DNA from 3 places in the Pelomonas lactea genome. Region 3 is predicted to be linked to each of the others. Evidence: predicted binding sites of a transcription regulator. Region 3 holds the regulator's gene; each other region holds the start of a gene.
The links. The regulator LexA, encoded in region 3, represses DNA repair genes until DNA is damaged. The targets are predictions, from matches to a motif close to ACTGTATNNNNATACAGT.
Positions count from the first base shown of each region.

Region 1: a site for LexA is predicted at 3,503-3,520, ahead of ACG04Q_RS21200 (putative DNA modification/repair radical SAM protein). Genes of this name have one in related genera too.
Region 2: a site for LexA is predicted at 2,113-2,130, ahead of imuA (translesion DNA synthesis-associated protein ImuA). Genes of this name have one in related genera too.

Region 1 covers NZ_JBIGHX010000009.1:22,648-27,613, forward strand. The annotation lists gene ACG04Q_RS21190 (ATP-binding protein) at 1-1,245, shown strand, start outside; gene ACG04Q_RS21195 (TIGR03915 family putative DNA repair protein) at 1,479-2,246, opposite strand; gene ACG04Q_RS21200 (putative DNA modification/repair radical SAM protein) at 2,246-3,496, opposite strand; gene ACG04Q_RS21205 (catalase) at 3,629-4,966, shown strand, end outside.
Region 2 covers NZ_JBIGHX010000009.1:71,679-76,644, forward strand. The annotation lists gene ACG04Q_RS21405 (NACHT domain-containing protein) at 1-72, opposite strand, end outside; gene ACG04Q_RS21410 (zinc-finger-containing protein) at 355-1,008, opposite strand; gene ACG04Q_RS21415 (SOS response-associated peptidase family protein) at 1,029-1,988, opposite strand; gene imuA (translesion DNA synthesis-associated protein ImuA) at 2,146-2,985, shown strand; gene ACG04Q_RS21425 (Y-family DNA polymerase) at 2,915-4,231, shown strand; gene ACG04Q_RS21430 (error-prone DNA polymerase) at 4,241-4,966, shown strand, end outside.
Region 3 covers NZ_JBIGHX010000002.1:329,166-334,131, forward strand. The annotation lists gene gyrA (DNA gyrase subunit A) at 1-455, opposite strand, end outside; gene ompA (outer membrane protein OmpA) at 719-1,375, shown strand; gene ubiG (bifunctional 2-polyprenyl-6-hydroxyphenol methylase/3-demethylubiquinol 3-O-methyltransferase UbiG) at 1,458-2,162, shown strand; gene ACG04Q_RS05835 (HAD-IA family hydrolase) at 2,168-2,836, shown strand; RNA gene ssrA (transfer-messenger RNA) at 2,850-3,222, shown strand; gene lexA (transcriptional repressor LexA) at 3,282-3,950, opposite strand; gene ACG04Q_RS05850 (asparaginase) at 4,033-4,950, shown strand; gene ACG04Q_RS05855 (esterase-like activity of phytase family protein) at 4,951-4,966, opposite strand, start outside.

The DNA of each region.
Region 1 (4,966 bases), on a different contig from region 3:
CCGGCACTGGAGCAGGCCGGCGCGCTGGCCGCGGCGGGGCACTTTCCCGTGCAGGCCGCGCGCGTGTGCGAGGCGCTGGGCCGCATCGCCTATCAACAGGGCGAGTACCAGCTTGCCAGCGAGCAATGGTCGCGGGCGCTGGACCTCGCCGAGGTCAGCGGCCACCTGCAGACCGGCGTCGCCGCGCGCATCGGCCTGGGCCAGATCCACTACGCGCAGGCCGACTGGGCCCGCGGCCTGCGCCAGATGCGCGACGCCGCCGAGCATCTGGCCGGCACGGATGACAGCTACCTCGCCGCCAAGCTGGCCCTGAACATCGGCGTCGGCAGCTTCGAGACCGGCGACCTGCCGGCCGCGGAGCGCCACTTCAGCCACGGCCTGGCCGCGGCGCGGCGCGGTCAGCACCGCGTGTTCGAGGCCGAGGCGCACTGGCACCTGGCCCGCGCCGCGCTGGCCCGCCAGCGCATGGATTGGGCCGTGGCCGACTGCCGCCTGGCGCTGGACATCGCGGCGCGCCAGGGCTACCCCTGGCTCGAAGCGGCCGCCAGCCGCACCTGGACCGAGATTGCGCTGGCCCGCGGCGACAACGCCGCCGCCGTGCGCTCCACGCGCCACGGCCTGGCGCTGGCGCAGCGCATCCAGGCCCGCGCCCAGGCCCGCCAGGCCCACCTGCAACTGGCCCAGCTGCTGCAGGCCGAGGGCGACGCGCCCGGCGCGCTGGACCACCTCTGGCAACACCTGGCCCTGCAGTCCGAGATCGAGCGGCTCTCCCTGCCCGCGCGCACCACGCTGGCGGCGCCGCCGGCCGAGGAAGGCGGCGCCCCGCTGACGCCCGAGGAGTTGCTGCTGCACCTGTGCGGCCAGCGCCAGCGCCTGGCCACGCTGCCGCCCACGGAGGCGCTGGCCGAGCTGAAGGCGGCGAGCGCCCGCATCCTGGGCCTGGCCAGCGTCATCCGCTGGCCGCTGGGCCCTGGCGGCCTCACCCCGGAGGCCCAACCGCGCTACCTGGACCTGCTGACCCGCCACGGCGCCCCGCTGGCACTGCCCGACGCCGCGCTGCACCCCTGCCACGCCGAACTGGCCGGCCTGGCCGGCGCCGCCGAGGCGCGCATCGAGGTGCCGCTGTACGACGGCGCCCAGTTGGCCGGCGCGCTGTGGCTGGTGGACGCCCGCGCCACGCGCGCGTGGACGCGGCAGGAGCTGCTGATCGCGAGCCAGCTCGCCTTGTTATTCGAAAAAGGCTGACGAGCCCCTCGCCCAGCCGCGCATCGCTGAACGCGAGCGCGTCTGGTCGGGACCGCGCAGCGGCCAGCGGCCGCTGCGCTTCGGCAGGCACATCGAGCCCACTGGGCTTAATGTGTCCGGCCGAAGCCCCCGAGGGGACGGCGATTGACCGGCCATCGAGCCCGGTCAACATCGCCCGACGGGCCGGCTTGGGGCGGCCCGGCGCTCGGCCCGAACATGCTCGACGGCGTACCTCACACGCCGCGCATGCGCCCCTCGCGCCGCGGCGCATCCTTGATGAGTTCGCTGATCAGCTGCGTCTCCGGCATCTGCGCCCAGTAGCGCACCGGCATCTCCTTCTTCATTGCCGCCACCTTGACGCGGGCCGGGTTGAAGATGCTGCGGTAGTAGGTCAGCCACAGCGCCTCGCCGGCGTCTTCGGGTGGCGCGTCCTCGCGGCTCGCGGGGCCGGCGCCGGTGAGGCGCTGGCCGTCCCAGTGCAGGCAGCCCAGCGGCGTCAGGATGGCCCAGGCGTGCTGCGCGAAGCGGTCCACGAAGAACGGCGCCGCCGCCCGCAGCACGTGGTGCACCGGCTCGAACCAGGCCACGTGCCGCCGGCCGCCCGGCGCCTGCGCGTCGGCCACCTCGCGGAAGCGCACGAAGGCATGCATCTTGTGGATCTCGCGGCCCACCTGGCGGGCCATGGACTGCAGCCGGCGGCGGTCGGCGTCCAGCACGTCGGCCCACAGCCCTTGCTCGTGCTGCAGGCGGCGCGCAAAGGCCAGCAGGCGCGCGTAGCGGTCGTCGTCGGCATGCATGGCCACCGCCCGGCCCAGGGCGTCCCAGCCGGCGGGCGGGCGCCATGCGGTGGCCTCGCCGGCCTCCGTCGCGGCCCACTCGCCGAACAGGCCGGCCTGCATGCCCACGTCATGCGTCCAGCCGGCGTCGTCACCCGCGAGCAGCGCGGGCAGCTGCGCGGCAAAACCGTCCCAGTCCGCCGGGTAGCGCAGCGGCAGCTGCATCAGAACAGCGCCGCCTGTTGCGGCGCCGCCGCGGGCCGCGCCAGCGCCTGCAGGTCGGCGGGGCGGGGGCGGTGGTCCACCGCGACGACGAAGGGCAGCGCCTTGCGCGCCAGCGGGCCCAGCGACAGCAGGTCGGCACGGCGCAGCCGGCGGTGCTGGCGGGCGGCCAGCAGCTTGTCCACCGAGCCCACGCCCAGCCCCGGCACGCGCAGCAGCTGCTCGCGCGGCGCGTGGTCCACGTCCAGCGGGAACTGCGCCGGGTGGGCCAGCGCCCAGGCCAGCTTGGGGTCGTGCTGCAGCGACAGGAAGCCCGCGTCGGTGACGATCTCGTCGGCCCGGAAGCCGTAGAAGCGCAGCAGCCAGTCGGCCTGGTAGAGCCGGTGCTCGCGCAGCAGCGGCGCGGCCTGGGCCGGCAGCGCTCGGCTGGCGTGCGGGATGGGGCTGTAGGCCGAGTAGTAGACGCGCCGCAGCCCCTGGCCCGTGTAGAGCCGGCTGGACAGCTGCAGCACGGTGCGGTCGTCGGACGCGTCGGCGCCGACGATGAGCTGCGTGCTCTGCCCGGCCGGCGCGAAGCGCGGCGGCGGCGCGGTGCGCGCGGCCGCGCCGGGCAGCGCGCGCACCGCCTGGGCCTCGCGCTTCGCCTCGCGCGCAGCCTGCAGCCGCAGGTGGATGCGCGACATCGTGCGCTCGATGCCCGCAGCGTCCTTCTCCGGCGCCAGCTGTTGCAGGCTCTGCGCGCTGGGCAGCTCGACGTTGATGGACAGCCGGTCCGCGTAGCGCCCGGCGCGCTCCACCAGCTCGGGCGATGCGTCGGGAATGGTCTTCAGGTGGATGTAGCCCTTGAAATGCTCGTCCTCGCGCAGCCGGCGGGCCACCTCGATGACCTGCTCCATCGTGTAGTCGGGCGTGCGGATGATGCCGCTGGACAGGAACAGCCCCTCGATGACGTTGCGCCGGTAGAACGACAGCGTCAGCTGCACCACCTCGTCGATGCTGAAGCGCGCGCGCTTCACGTCGCTGCTCTTGCGGTTGATGCAGTACAGGCAGTCGTAGACGCACCAGTTCGTCAGCAGCACCTTGAGCAGCGACACGCAGCGCCCGTCCGGCGTGTAGGCGTGGCAGATGCCGTTGCTGGTGGATCCCAGGCTCTTGCCGTCGCGGGAGTTGCGCTTCTCGGTGCCGCTGCTCGCGCAGGAGGCGTCGTATTTGGCCGCGTCGGCCAGGATGGCGAGCTTGTCCTGAACTTCCATGCGGATACTGTAATTGCATACAGCACCGCGAGATGACCCAAGGTGTATCCGGCGCGCCGTCCTACGCCCCGGGTCGGGCCGGCTTCCTAGAGTGCGACGCCAACTGCCGAATCCGGCGAGCCAGGAGTTCCCATGCCCAAGCGCCCCTCCCCCGACCTCCCGCCCCCGGCCCGCCCCGGCACCGGCGGCGAACTGCACCACACGGCGGGCGGCACGCACCCGCCGCTGACGACCAACCAGGGCCTGCCGGTCACGAACAACCAGACCTCGCTGAAGGCCGGCGCGCGCGGCCCGACGCTGCTGGAAGACTTCATCCTGCGCGAGAAGATCACGCACTTCGACCACGAGCGCATTCCCGAACGCATCGTGCATGCGCGCGGCTCGGCGGCGCATGGCGTGTTCGAGCTGCACACGTCGCTGGCCAAGGTCACGACCGCGCGCGTGCTGACCGAGGTGGGCGTGAAGACGCCGGTGTTCACCCGCTTCTCGACGGTGGCCGGCGGTGCCGGCTCGGTGGACACGCCGCGCGACGTGCGCGGCTTCGCGGTCAAGTTCTACACGCCCGAGGGCAACTGGGACCTGGTGGGCAACAACATCCCGGTGTTCTTCATCCAGGACGCGATGAAGTTCCCCGACCTCATCCACGCCGTGAAGATGGAGCCGGACCGCGGCTTCCCGCAGGCCGCCTCGGCGCACGACACGTTCTGGGACTTCATCTCGCTGATGCCCGAGAGCCTGCACATGGTGATGTGGGCCATGAGCGACCGCACGCTGCCACGCTCGCTGCGCTTCATGGAGGGCTTCGGCATCCACAGCTTCCGGCTCGTGGACGCGCGGGGCCGCAGCAGCTTCGTCAAGTTCCACTGGCGCCCGGTGCTGGGCCTGCAGAGCACGCTGTGGGACGAGGCCGTGCAGCTGGCCGGCGCCGACCCCGACGCGCACCGCCGCGACCTGTGGACGGCCATCGAGGACGGCCGCTTCCCCGCCTGGGACCTGGCCGTGCAGCTGTTCACCGAGGCCGACGCCGCAGCCTTCCCGTTCGACCACCTGGACCCCACCAAGCTCATCCCCGAGGACCTGGTGCCGCTGCAGGTCATCGGCCGCATGACGCTGAACCGCAACCCGGCCAACCATTTCGCCGAGAACGAGCAGGTCGCCTACTGCCCCGCCAACCTGCCGCCGGGCGTGGACTTCTCCAACGACCCGCTGCTGCAGGGCCGCCTCTTCAGCTACCTGGACACGCAGCTGTCGCGACTGGGCACGCCCAACTTCGACCAGCTGCCCATCAACGCGCCCAAGTGCCCGTTCCACACGCAGACCCGCGACGGCCACATGCAGACCCGCGTGCCCACCGGCCGCGTGGCCTACGAGCCCAGCAGCCTGCAGCCCGACGCGCCTTACGAGGCGCCGCGCGGCTTTGCGAGCGTGGCGGCGCCCGGCGAACCGGACGCCAAGGGCCGCGTGCGGCCG
Region 2 (4,966 bases), on a different contig from region 3:
GACATTCCCGCGGCTGTCGATGGACGCTTCCGATGCCGCTTCGCTGGCGTTGACGCCAAATCTTCGTTCCATAGCTTCAGTTTAAGCAGCTGCCCAACTGGCTAGTTGCGCCCGCCGCAGTCACCCATCCCACAGCGAGCCGCTCTTCCACACGGTGTGTCAAGCAGGTCGCTGATGGTTCCTTGAGCGACGAAACCAAGTCTGCGATTGCATTCCCAAGGGCAGCTTAACGGCGAGCTATTCACCTGGCGTGTATGCCTGCTCTCGCTGCAAAGCCGCCTCCCGATCTATTGCCCAGCCGGATTTCAGAGCATCGGTGCGGACCAACAATGACTGCTCACCTTCTGCTTTGGTTCAAGCGCCGCTAGAAACCTGGCCGAATCGCTCCCACACGACTTGGTTGACCCGCGCGCAGTCCTCCAGCTTCATCAACCCGATCTGGCACTCTTTCCTTGGAATGCCCAGCGCATCCGACAGCCAAGCGTAGGCCTCGTGCTTGGTCATAAGCCCGTGCTCCCAAACCGGGTCGAAGGCCTTGTGCGCCGTGATCCGCACGGCACGCAGTTCTTCGTTCGCCAGCTCGCCGAAGGGCTCGTCCGTGCCGCTCTTGCATCCCACCCACGCGTCGCACGACCAGCACACCCAGAACTGCCGGTCCTGCAGATCCTTGCGGTCAGGGTAGACCGCAAGCCCGTCATGCAGCTCAGCAGGCCGGCCGCAGTAGTTGCAGATCACCTTGCGATCAGCGGCCCGCGGCGGTGGCGGCCCGACAGGCCGCCCCTCGGCCTCCCGGATCCGTTTCAGGTATGCCAACAGGCTCGTCATACTGATGCCACTGGCAGGACCATCCGGGCCGTCGACCACCGTCTGCCAAGCCTGCGTGCCTGGCCAGAAGTCGACCCGGTCATCCATCCGCAGGCGCTTGCCACCGTCAAGCGACACGACGTTCCCCGCACCGAGTCCGCCAAGCCCGGCCTGGCTGGCGGCAGCTTGCTTGTACTTGCCCATCCCGCGCCTGCGCTGCCTGCCTACGCGGCCTGCCGGTGCTCGTAGAACGCCGGCGTCCGGTCATCGAAGATGTCGTAAAGCGCCTTGAGGTTGCTCGGATCCGGGTTCAGCCAAGCATCGACATGCTCAGGTCTGATGCGGACGATCATGCGATCGTGGCCAGCGGCTGCGACCTCTGGCGGTGGCTCATCCGTGATCGCAGCAAACGACAGCAGGTCTGGCTCGCCGTCCTTCTTCCAGTGCGACCACAGGCAGGCGATGTACATCAGCTCCGGCGGGTTGGGGTTGAACTGCAGGACCACGTTCTCCGGCTTCTCGTCCGGCGCCAGCGGCCGGTGCTCCATGTCGTGGCGCTTGACGTTCTCGAAGAAGGTGTCGACGAGCAGGATGCCGTGCGTGTGGCCGAACTGGCCCCGCCAGAACCCCTCGAGGTTGTCCCTGCGGGCGTTGTAAGTGCCGGGGAACTTGACGTCGTAGTCGGCAGGCTTCCCGGCCGGCCGGCATTGATAGCGCATGGGCAGGACGACGCGTTGGCCGTCACGCACGACCATCACCGGCGCGTAGACGCCTGGGAAGATGCGCGAGTCGCGGTCCAGCAGTTCGGTCCGGCGCAGGTCGTCCAGGTCGAGCCGAGCCTTGGAAATCTTCGACGGCGCGATGCGCAGGCTGTCCAGCGCGGCCTTCGTCTGCTTGGTCTGCAAGGACCGCTCGGCGTCGGCCAGGCGCTTGCGCTGGGCAAACAGCTCCTGCTCCAGCGCCATGGCCCGGTCCGCTTTGTAGGCAACGATCAGCTCCTTGATCTCCAGTTCCTCAGGCGTCGTGGCGTCCCGCTCGAACGCCTCTTCCAGGGCCTTGGGGATCTTGAGCTTGGCCACCTGGCGGCCGTAGAAGACCCGCACGAATTCCTTGATGCTGAGATGGGCGCCGAACAGGCGCGTGTAGTCCCGGTAGTCGGCACGGATCTGGGCGGAGTAGCACATGGGCGAACGTCCCTGCGAGTCGATGGGCCAGTTATCGCACGCCGGCGCACACAACTCCAGCGGCCGCCAACTCCTCCCGCAAGTCAGCGTCATGCCCGACTAGACGCCGAACACGGTTGCATATACTGTATGCTCATACAGTATTTTGCCTACTCCGATGTTGCCCGTCTCCGCCGGGCTGGACGGGGCGTCGCCGCCTCACAGCCTGCCCTCTCCCACTCAAAACGCCGGCGTCAGTGCGCCTGCGTCGCTCCCTCACGAGGTCGAGGCGGCTCTGTGGCGCGGCGATCAGCTGGGCGGGCCGGTGGCAGAGGTGCTGCCGACTGGATTTGCAACGCTGGACGTCGAGCTCCCCGGGGGCGGCTGGCCTTGCGGATCGTTGACCGAGGTGCTGGTTCGCCAGCTCTCCATCGTTGAGCTGCGCCTGCTGTCGCATGCCATCGCGCAGCAAACCTCCGCCGGCCGGAGCGTCGCGCTGGTGGGCCCGCCGCTCGCGCCGCATGCCCCTGGACTGCGCCACGAGGGTATCGACGAGCGCCAGCTCGTCTGGATCGACGTGGACACGCCGCGCGACCGACTGTGGGCCACCGAGCAGCTCGTCAAGGGTGGCAGCTTCGGCGCCGTCATCGCCTGGTTGCCCCTGGTGCGCGCCGAGCAGATCCGGCGACTCCAGGTCCTGGCCAGTCGCTGCAAGGGGCCGGTCTTCCTGTGCCGCCCCGAAGTCGTCGCGCAAGACTCCTCTGCGGCACCACTCCGTGTTCTGGTGCGCGTGGACACGGACTGGCAGATCACCGTCGACGTGCTCAAGCGCAAGGGCGTGCCGCTGGAGCAGACGCTGCGCCTGACCTCCATGCCCGGTGGCCTCAGCAAGATCATGACCCCGAGGCTGCGCTACCCCAGCCGCCTCATGCCCATCGAGCCCAGCCATGTTGTGGTCAGCCCTGCTGTTGCCGCCGTGCGCCAACGACCCGAGTTCGCCGAGTCCTCCAAGCCCTGACGCCCTCCAGGCCGTGGCCACCTGGGCGTTGCAGTTCACGCCCCGTGTCGCCATCGTCGAGGATGCCGTCTTGATGGAGGTCGAAAGCAGCACACGCCTGTTCGGTGGCAAGCGTGCGCTACGTGACCGTGTGGTCGCCGAAGCCGCCGAGCTCTCGGTACAGAAAGTTGCCTGGGCGCCCACGAGCCTGGCCGCCCTGGCGCTGGCGCGCAACAACCGGGAGGACGGCATCCGCCGGCCGCTCCAGGACATCCTGGACGCACTGCCCATGGAAAGCCTGAGTGCGATCTGCCCGCACGCGACGACGCTGGCGCAGACCGGCTGTCGCACGCTGGGCCAGGTGCGCGCCCTGCCGCGCGCCGGCCTGGCCCGGCGCTTCGGCAAGGAGCTGCGTCAGGCGCTGGACCGCGCCTACGGGTACGAGCCCGACGGCTATGTGTGGGAGGTGCTGCCCGAGCAGTTCAAAGGCCGGCTGGAGCTGCCCTTCCGCGTCGAGCATGCTCCGGCGCTGCTGCAGGGCGCACGACGACTGCTGGTGCAGATGTGCGGCTGGCTGGCAGCCCGGCATGCCGGAGCGACCGCGTTGACGCTGCATTGGTGGCACGACACGATGCGATCCCGCGAAGCCGGCACGGGCGGCCAGCTCACGATCGGGACGGCCGAACCGAGCCGTGACGTCGAGCATCTGTGCCGGCTGCTCGCCGAGCACCTGGCCAAGGTCGAACTCCTCGCGCCGGTCGGCGACATTGAGCTGACCGCGAACGAAGTCCACGAACAGGCGGGCAGCAATGGCTCCCTGCTGCTGGACGACACCGACGTCACCGAGTCACCGCAGCTGGTGCTGGAGCGCATGGCAGCGAGGCTGGGGCCCGAGGCGGTGCGTCGCTGTGTCGTGCATGCCGACCACCGCCAGGAATGGATGGCGCACTGGCAGCCCGCCGCCGAGCCCCTGCCGCGCCAGGCTGAGGTCAGCACCGAACTCCCTCAACCCACCTGGACGCTTCGCGAGCCGCTGAAGCTTGCTGTGCGCAACAACCGGCCGGTCTACCAGGGCGAGCTGCAGCTGCTCGCAGGACCGCAATGCGTCGAAGGCGGCTGGTGGGACCGCGACGAGGTGGCTGGCTCCGGGCGACTCGTGATGCGGGACTACTGGCTGGCCGAATCCCGGCATGCCGGTCTGCTGTGGATCTTCCAGGCCAAGCTCGACGACGGCACTGGCTGGTTCTTGCACGGCATCTTCGGCTGAGGCGCCACCGTGATTCCGCCCTATGCCGAGCTGCGCTGCGTATCGAACTTCACGTTCCTGCGCGGCGCCAGCAAACCTGAAGAGTTGGTGCAGCGCGCCAAGGCGCTGGGCTACAGCGCCATCGCGATCGCCGACGAATGCAGCATGGCCGGCATCGTGCGAGCGCACACGGCCGCCAAAGAGGTGGGTATCAAGCTGCTGGTCGGGTCGCAGTTCGAGGTTCGCTCGGACACACCGTTCAGCTTCGTCGTGCTGGCCACCAACCGCAACGGCTACGGCAACCTCTGCGAGTTCATCACTCACCTGCGCCGGCGCTCCGAGAAGGGCAGCTACTTCCTGGACCTGGACGAGATCGACAGCAGGACGCTGGCCGACTGCGTCGTCATTGCGGTGCCGGACCGCCGCTGCGACCGGGCACAGATGGAGGTCATCGCGCGGTGGTTGCTGCGGCACTGGATCGGCTGTTGCTGGCTCGGTTGGGAGCAGCTGCGCCGCCTGGACGACGAGGTGCAGCTCCACAAGCTGCGCGAATGCAGCGAACTGACGGCCGTGCCCATCGTTGCGGTCGGCGACGTCCACATGCACGTGCGCTCTCGCAAGCCGCTGCAGGACGTGCTGACGGCAACACGGCTGCGCATGCCCATCACGGCATGCGGCCTGAAGCTGCGCCAGAACGCCGAGCAGCACCTGCGCACACGACGGCGCATTGCCGAGCGCTGCCCGCCCGAGCTGATG
Region 3 (4,966 bases):
CTGCCGTCGTAATTGGGCCCGAAATCGACAGTTTCCTTGTCGATGTCGGCCAGCATTTCGTGGGCGATTTTGTCGAGGCGGATTTCGGTGTATCGCATCGCCGCGGCGTTATCGCCGTCGATGGAGCCGAAGTTGCCCTGACCATCGATCAGCATGTGACGCAGGCTGAACGGCTGCGCCATGCGGACGATGGTGTCGTAAATCGCCGAGTCACCGTGCGGGTGGTATTTACCCATCGTCTCACCCACCGCCTGCGCCGACTTGCGGTACTTGGCGTTGTAGGTGTTGCCCATCTCGTTCATCGCGTACAGCACGCGGCGATGGACCGGCTTCAGGCCGTCCCGCGCGTCCGGCAGGGCCCGGCCCACGATCACGCTCATCGCGTAATCGAGGTAGGAGCGGCGCATCTCCTCCTCAAGGCTGATCGGCAGTGTTTCCTTGGCGAACTGGGTCATGCGCGGCGTGGCGCGCGCCTACATGGGCGCGACGTCCTTGAAGGTAGGTGAAAGGCGCGAATTCTAACGGCCGCGCCACCTTGTAGCAGCAGCGCAACAGCGTCACCGTGCCCATGAACGTAGGCCGCCACAATGCGTCGGTCTCGGTGCCCACATGGCACAATCGTCGAGTCCCTAGGAGAAACCCTAAAGTGCCTCCTAAGGTTAGAGGTTTGAGTACTGACTCTCGCAGGGCAACTGCGGCATTCCTTGAGAGGAGAATCATGAAGAAACTGAATCGCGTGGCGTCGCTGTTTGCGGTGGCTGCGGTCGCTGTTGCTGCATCTGGCGCATCGGCACAGACCATCGACAACTGGCGCGCAACCGACGGCACCGTCTGGAAGAACGGCACCAACGAATACTGCTGGCGTGACAATTTCTGGACGCCCGCCACGGCTGCCAAGGGCTGTGACGGCGAAATCAAGCCGGCACCCAAGGTCGAACCGCCCAAGCCGGTCGCTCCGCCGCCCCCGGCTCCCGCTCCCGTGGCTCCGAAGCCCGTGACGCCGCCGCCCGCTCCGGTCAGCGAGAAGGTCACTTTCGCTGCTGACGCCTTCTTCGACTTCGACAAGTCGACGCTGAAGCCCGAAGCCACCGCCAAGCTGGATGACCTGGTCAGCAAGACCAAGGGCATCAACCTGGAAGTCATCATCGCCGTGGGCCACACCGACTCCGTGGGCAGCGACGAGTACAACCAGAAGCTGTCGATCCGCCGCTCGGAAGCCGTCAAGGCCTATCTGGTGAGCAAGGGCGTCGAGCCGAACCGCGTCTACACCGAAGGCAAGGGCGAGAAGCAGCCTGTGGCCGACAACAAGACCGCCGAAGGCCGCGCCAAGAACCGCCGCACCGAGATCGAAGTCGTCGGTACGCGCAACAAGTAAGCTCTGCGCCTTCGGGCGCTTTGCGCGAAGCCCCGCACGGCCCGTCCGTCGGGGCTTTTTCCTTTTCTGCATCTGATCCGTCATGACGATCAACGCCGATCCTCAAGAGCTCGCCAAGTTTGGCGAACTGGCCCACCGCTGGTGGGACCCTGAGAGCGACTTCAAGCCGCTGCACCAGATCAACCCGTTGCGCCTGGGCTGGATCCAGCAGCTGTGCCCGCTGGCCGGCAAGCGTGTCGTCGACGTGGGCTGCGGCGGCGGCATACTCAGTGACTCCATGGCTCGCGCAGGCGCCCAGGTGCTGGGCATCGACCTGTCGACCAAGCCGCTGCGCGTGGCCGAACTGCACGCGATGGAGGCCGGCACCGAGGGCGTGGAGTACCGCGAGATTGCCGTCGAGGCGCTGGCCGCCGAGCAGCCCGCGAGCTTCGACGCCGTGACCTGCATGGAAATGCTGGAGCATGTCCCGGATCCGGCCTCCGTTGTGCGTGCCTTGGCGACGCTGGTCAAGCCGGGTGGCTGGGTGTTCCTGTCGACGCTGAACCGCAACGCCAAGTCCTTCCTGCTGGCCATCGTCGGCGCGGAATACGTGTTGAACATGCTGCCCCGGGGCACGCACGAGTACGCACGCTTCCTGAAGCCGTCGGAACTCGCGCAGTTCTGCCGCGACGCTGGCCTGGAACTGCAGTCCAGCCGGGGCCTGACGTACAACCCGCTGACGCAGCGCTACAGCCTGGGCAGCGACACCGACGTCAACTACCTGATCGCCTGCCGGCGCCCGCTGTGAAGCGGCTGGCACCGCGCTGGGCGCATCTGCGTGCGGTGCTTTTCGACCTCGACGGCACGCTGATCGACAGCGCGGCCGACCTCGCCCGCGCGGCCAACACCATGCGCGTCGAGCGCGGGTTGGCGCCGTTGCCGCTGGCGCAGTACCGGCCTCATGGCGGCTCGGGCGCGCGCGGCATGCTGGGCCAGGCCTTCGCCGTGGCGCCCGGGCAGCCGGGCTATGACGCCCTCAAGCGCGAGTTCCTCGATCGCTACGAGGGCCTGATGTACGACAGCACGCAGCCGTTTCCCGGCATCGTGGCGGAGCTGGCCGCACTTGCGGAGGCGGGCCTGGCGTGGGGCATCGTGACGAACAAGGCCGAGCGCTTCGCGCTGCCGCTGACGGCCGCGCTGCGGCTGGGCGCGGCGGTCGTCGTTGGAGGCGACACCACCGGCCATGCCAAGCCGCACCCGGCGCCGTTGCTGGAGGCTGCGCGCCGCCTGGACGTGGCGCCGCAGGCCTGCCTGTACGTCGGCGACGACGAGCGTGACGTGATGGCCGGCCGCGCGGCCGGCATGGCCACCGCGGTGGCGGCCTGGGGCTACCTCGGTCCGCAGGCCCGCTACGCTGACTGGCACGCGGATCTGGAACTGAATGTGCCAGGTGACCTCTTGAAGCGGCTCGGTCTGGCCTAAACTACGCGGTCCTGGGGCCGACCTGGTTTCGACGTGGGTGCGGATCCGGAGTAGGGCATGCCGAGCACCAGTCCGCTCGTAAAACCACTGGAAACAAAGTAACTGCAAACGACTCTACGTTCGCACTCGCCGCTTAATTGCGGATGAGCTTCTCAACGGCAGGCCGATGGGCCGGGCTGAGTTCCGCGAGGGGCAAGGCTGAGAAGTCACTCACATCGGCTGGCGTCTGACCGGGTCACTCGGTGGGGCGTGAGATCAAGTGACTGGCGGGAAAGCTAGCGTGCCACTGCGCGAGTTGACCGTGAGATTCAAATCAGCCGGCTAAGCATGTAGATCTGCCCGGTGATGGCTTGCGGACGGGGGTTCAATTCCCCCCGGCTCCACCATCCAAAACAAAAGGCCTGTGTCGGTGACACGGGCCTTTTTCATTTCCATCGAGCCGGCGTCAATTGAACCCTTGTCCACGAATCAGCCCGACGGCCAGGCCCTCGATGCTGAAATGCTCGTCCTCGCTGACGACGATGGGCTGGAAATCGGCGTTCTCGGGCAGGAGTTCGATGCCACCGGGCCCGCGCTTGAAGCGCTTCACGGTCACTTCCTCGCCGACGCGGGCGACGACGATCTGGCCGTTGCGGGCCTCCTTGGCGGACTGCACCGCGAGCAGGTCGCCGTCGAGGATGCCGATGTCCTTCATGCTCATGCCCTTGACCTTGAGCAGGTAGTCGGGCTTCTTGGCGAACAGGCCAGGCTCGACGGTGTAGGTCTGCTCGACATGCTCCTGCGCCAGGATGGGCGCGCCGGCAGCGACGCGGCCGATCAGCGGCAGCGTGAGCTGCGCCAGACTGGGGATGGGCAGGCTGAACTGGCGGGCGCGGTTGACGGCGCTGAGCGTGTCGGACTTGAGCCGGATGCCGCGGGACGTGCCGCCGACCAGCTCCAGCATGCCTTTGCGGGCGAGCGCCTGCAGATGCTCCTCGGCGGCGTTGGCGGACTTGAAGCCCAGCTCGGCGGCGATCTCGGCGCGCGTGGGCGGGGAGCCGGTGCTCTCGATCGCGTGGCGGACCAGGTCGAAGATCTGCTGCTGGCGGGCGGTAAGCTTGGGTTGGTCTTGCACGGGCGGCCTTTTTGTTGGGCTGGTTGTGTATCCAGTATCTGTATTTTTATCCAGGAATCGAAAATTGCAAACCCTTGAGCCCTTGATCGTCATTCTCGGCACGGGCGGCACGATTGCCGGCACCGCGCAGAGCGCCGCGGATGGCGTGGGCTACACGGCAGCGCAGCTGCGTGTGGAGGACTTGCTGGCCGCCGTGCCGACGCTGGCCGGGCGGCGCTTGGAGGCGCACCAGGTGGCGCAGCTGGACAGCAAGGACATGGATGTGGCGACGTGGCAGGCGCTGGCCGCCGCGGTGCAGGCGCAGCTGGAGCGGCCCGAGGTCGGCGGCATCGTCATCACCCACGGCACGGACACGCTGGAGGAAACCGCTTACCTGCTGCACCGCGTGGTGGCGCCGGCCAAACCCGTGGTGCTGACGGCGGCGATGCGGCCGGCGACGGCGCTGGTACCCGATGGGCCGCAGAACCTGGCGGATGCCGTGCAGGTGGCGGCCACGCCGGGCGCAGCGGGCGTCGTCGTGGCGTTCGCGGGGCGGGTGCACGACGCGCTGCAGGTGCGCAAGACGCACAGCTACCGCGTCGATGCGTTCGAGTCGACGGACGGCGCGCTGGTGGCGCGGGTGGAGGAGGGCGCCGTGCGCGTGCTGGGCTGCTGGCCCACGGGCGAGGCGTTGGGCCTGGCACGCATCGCTGCGCCGGCGGCGGACTGGCCGCGCGTGGACATCGTGCTGAACCACGCCGGCGCGGACGGCTGCGTCGTGCGGGCGCTGCTGGCGGCGGGCGTGGACGGCATCGTGGCCGCCGGCACCGGCAACGGCACGCTGGCGCGGCCGCTGGAGATGGCGCTGCGCGACGCGCAGGCCGCCGGCGTGCGCGTGCTGCGCAGCACGCGCTGCGATGCCGGGCCGGTGATGGACCTGCCCGGCCTGCTGCCGTCGGCCGGCGCGCTGAGCCCGGTCAAGGCGCGCATCGAGCTGATGCTGGCCTTGCTGGCACGCTGATCAGGCGCGGCGCTGA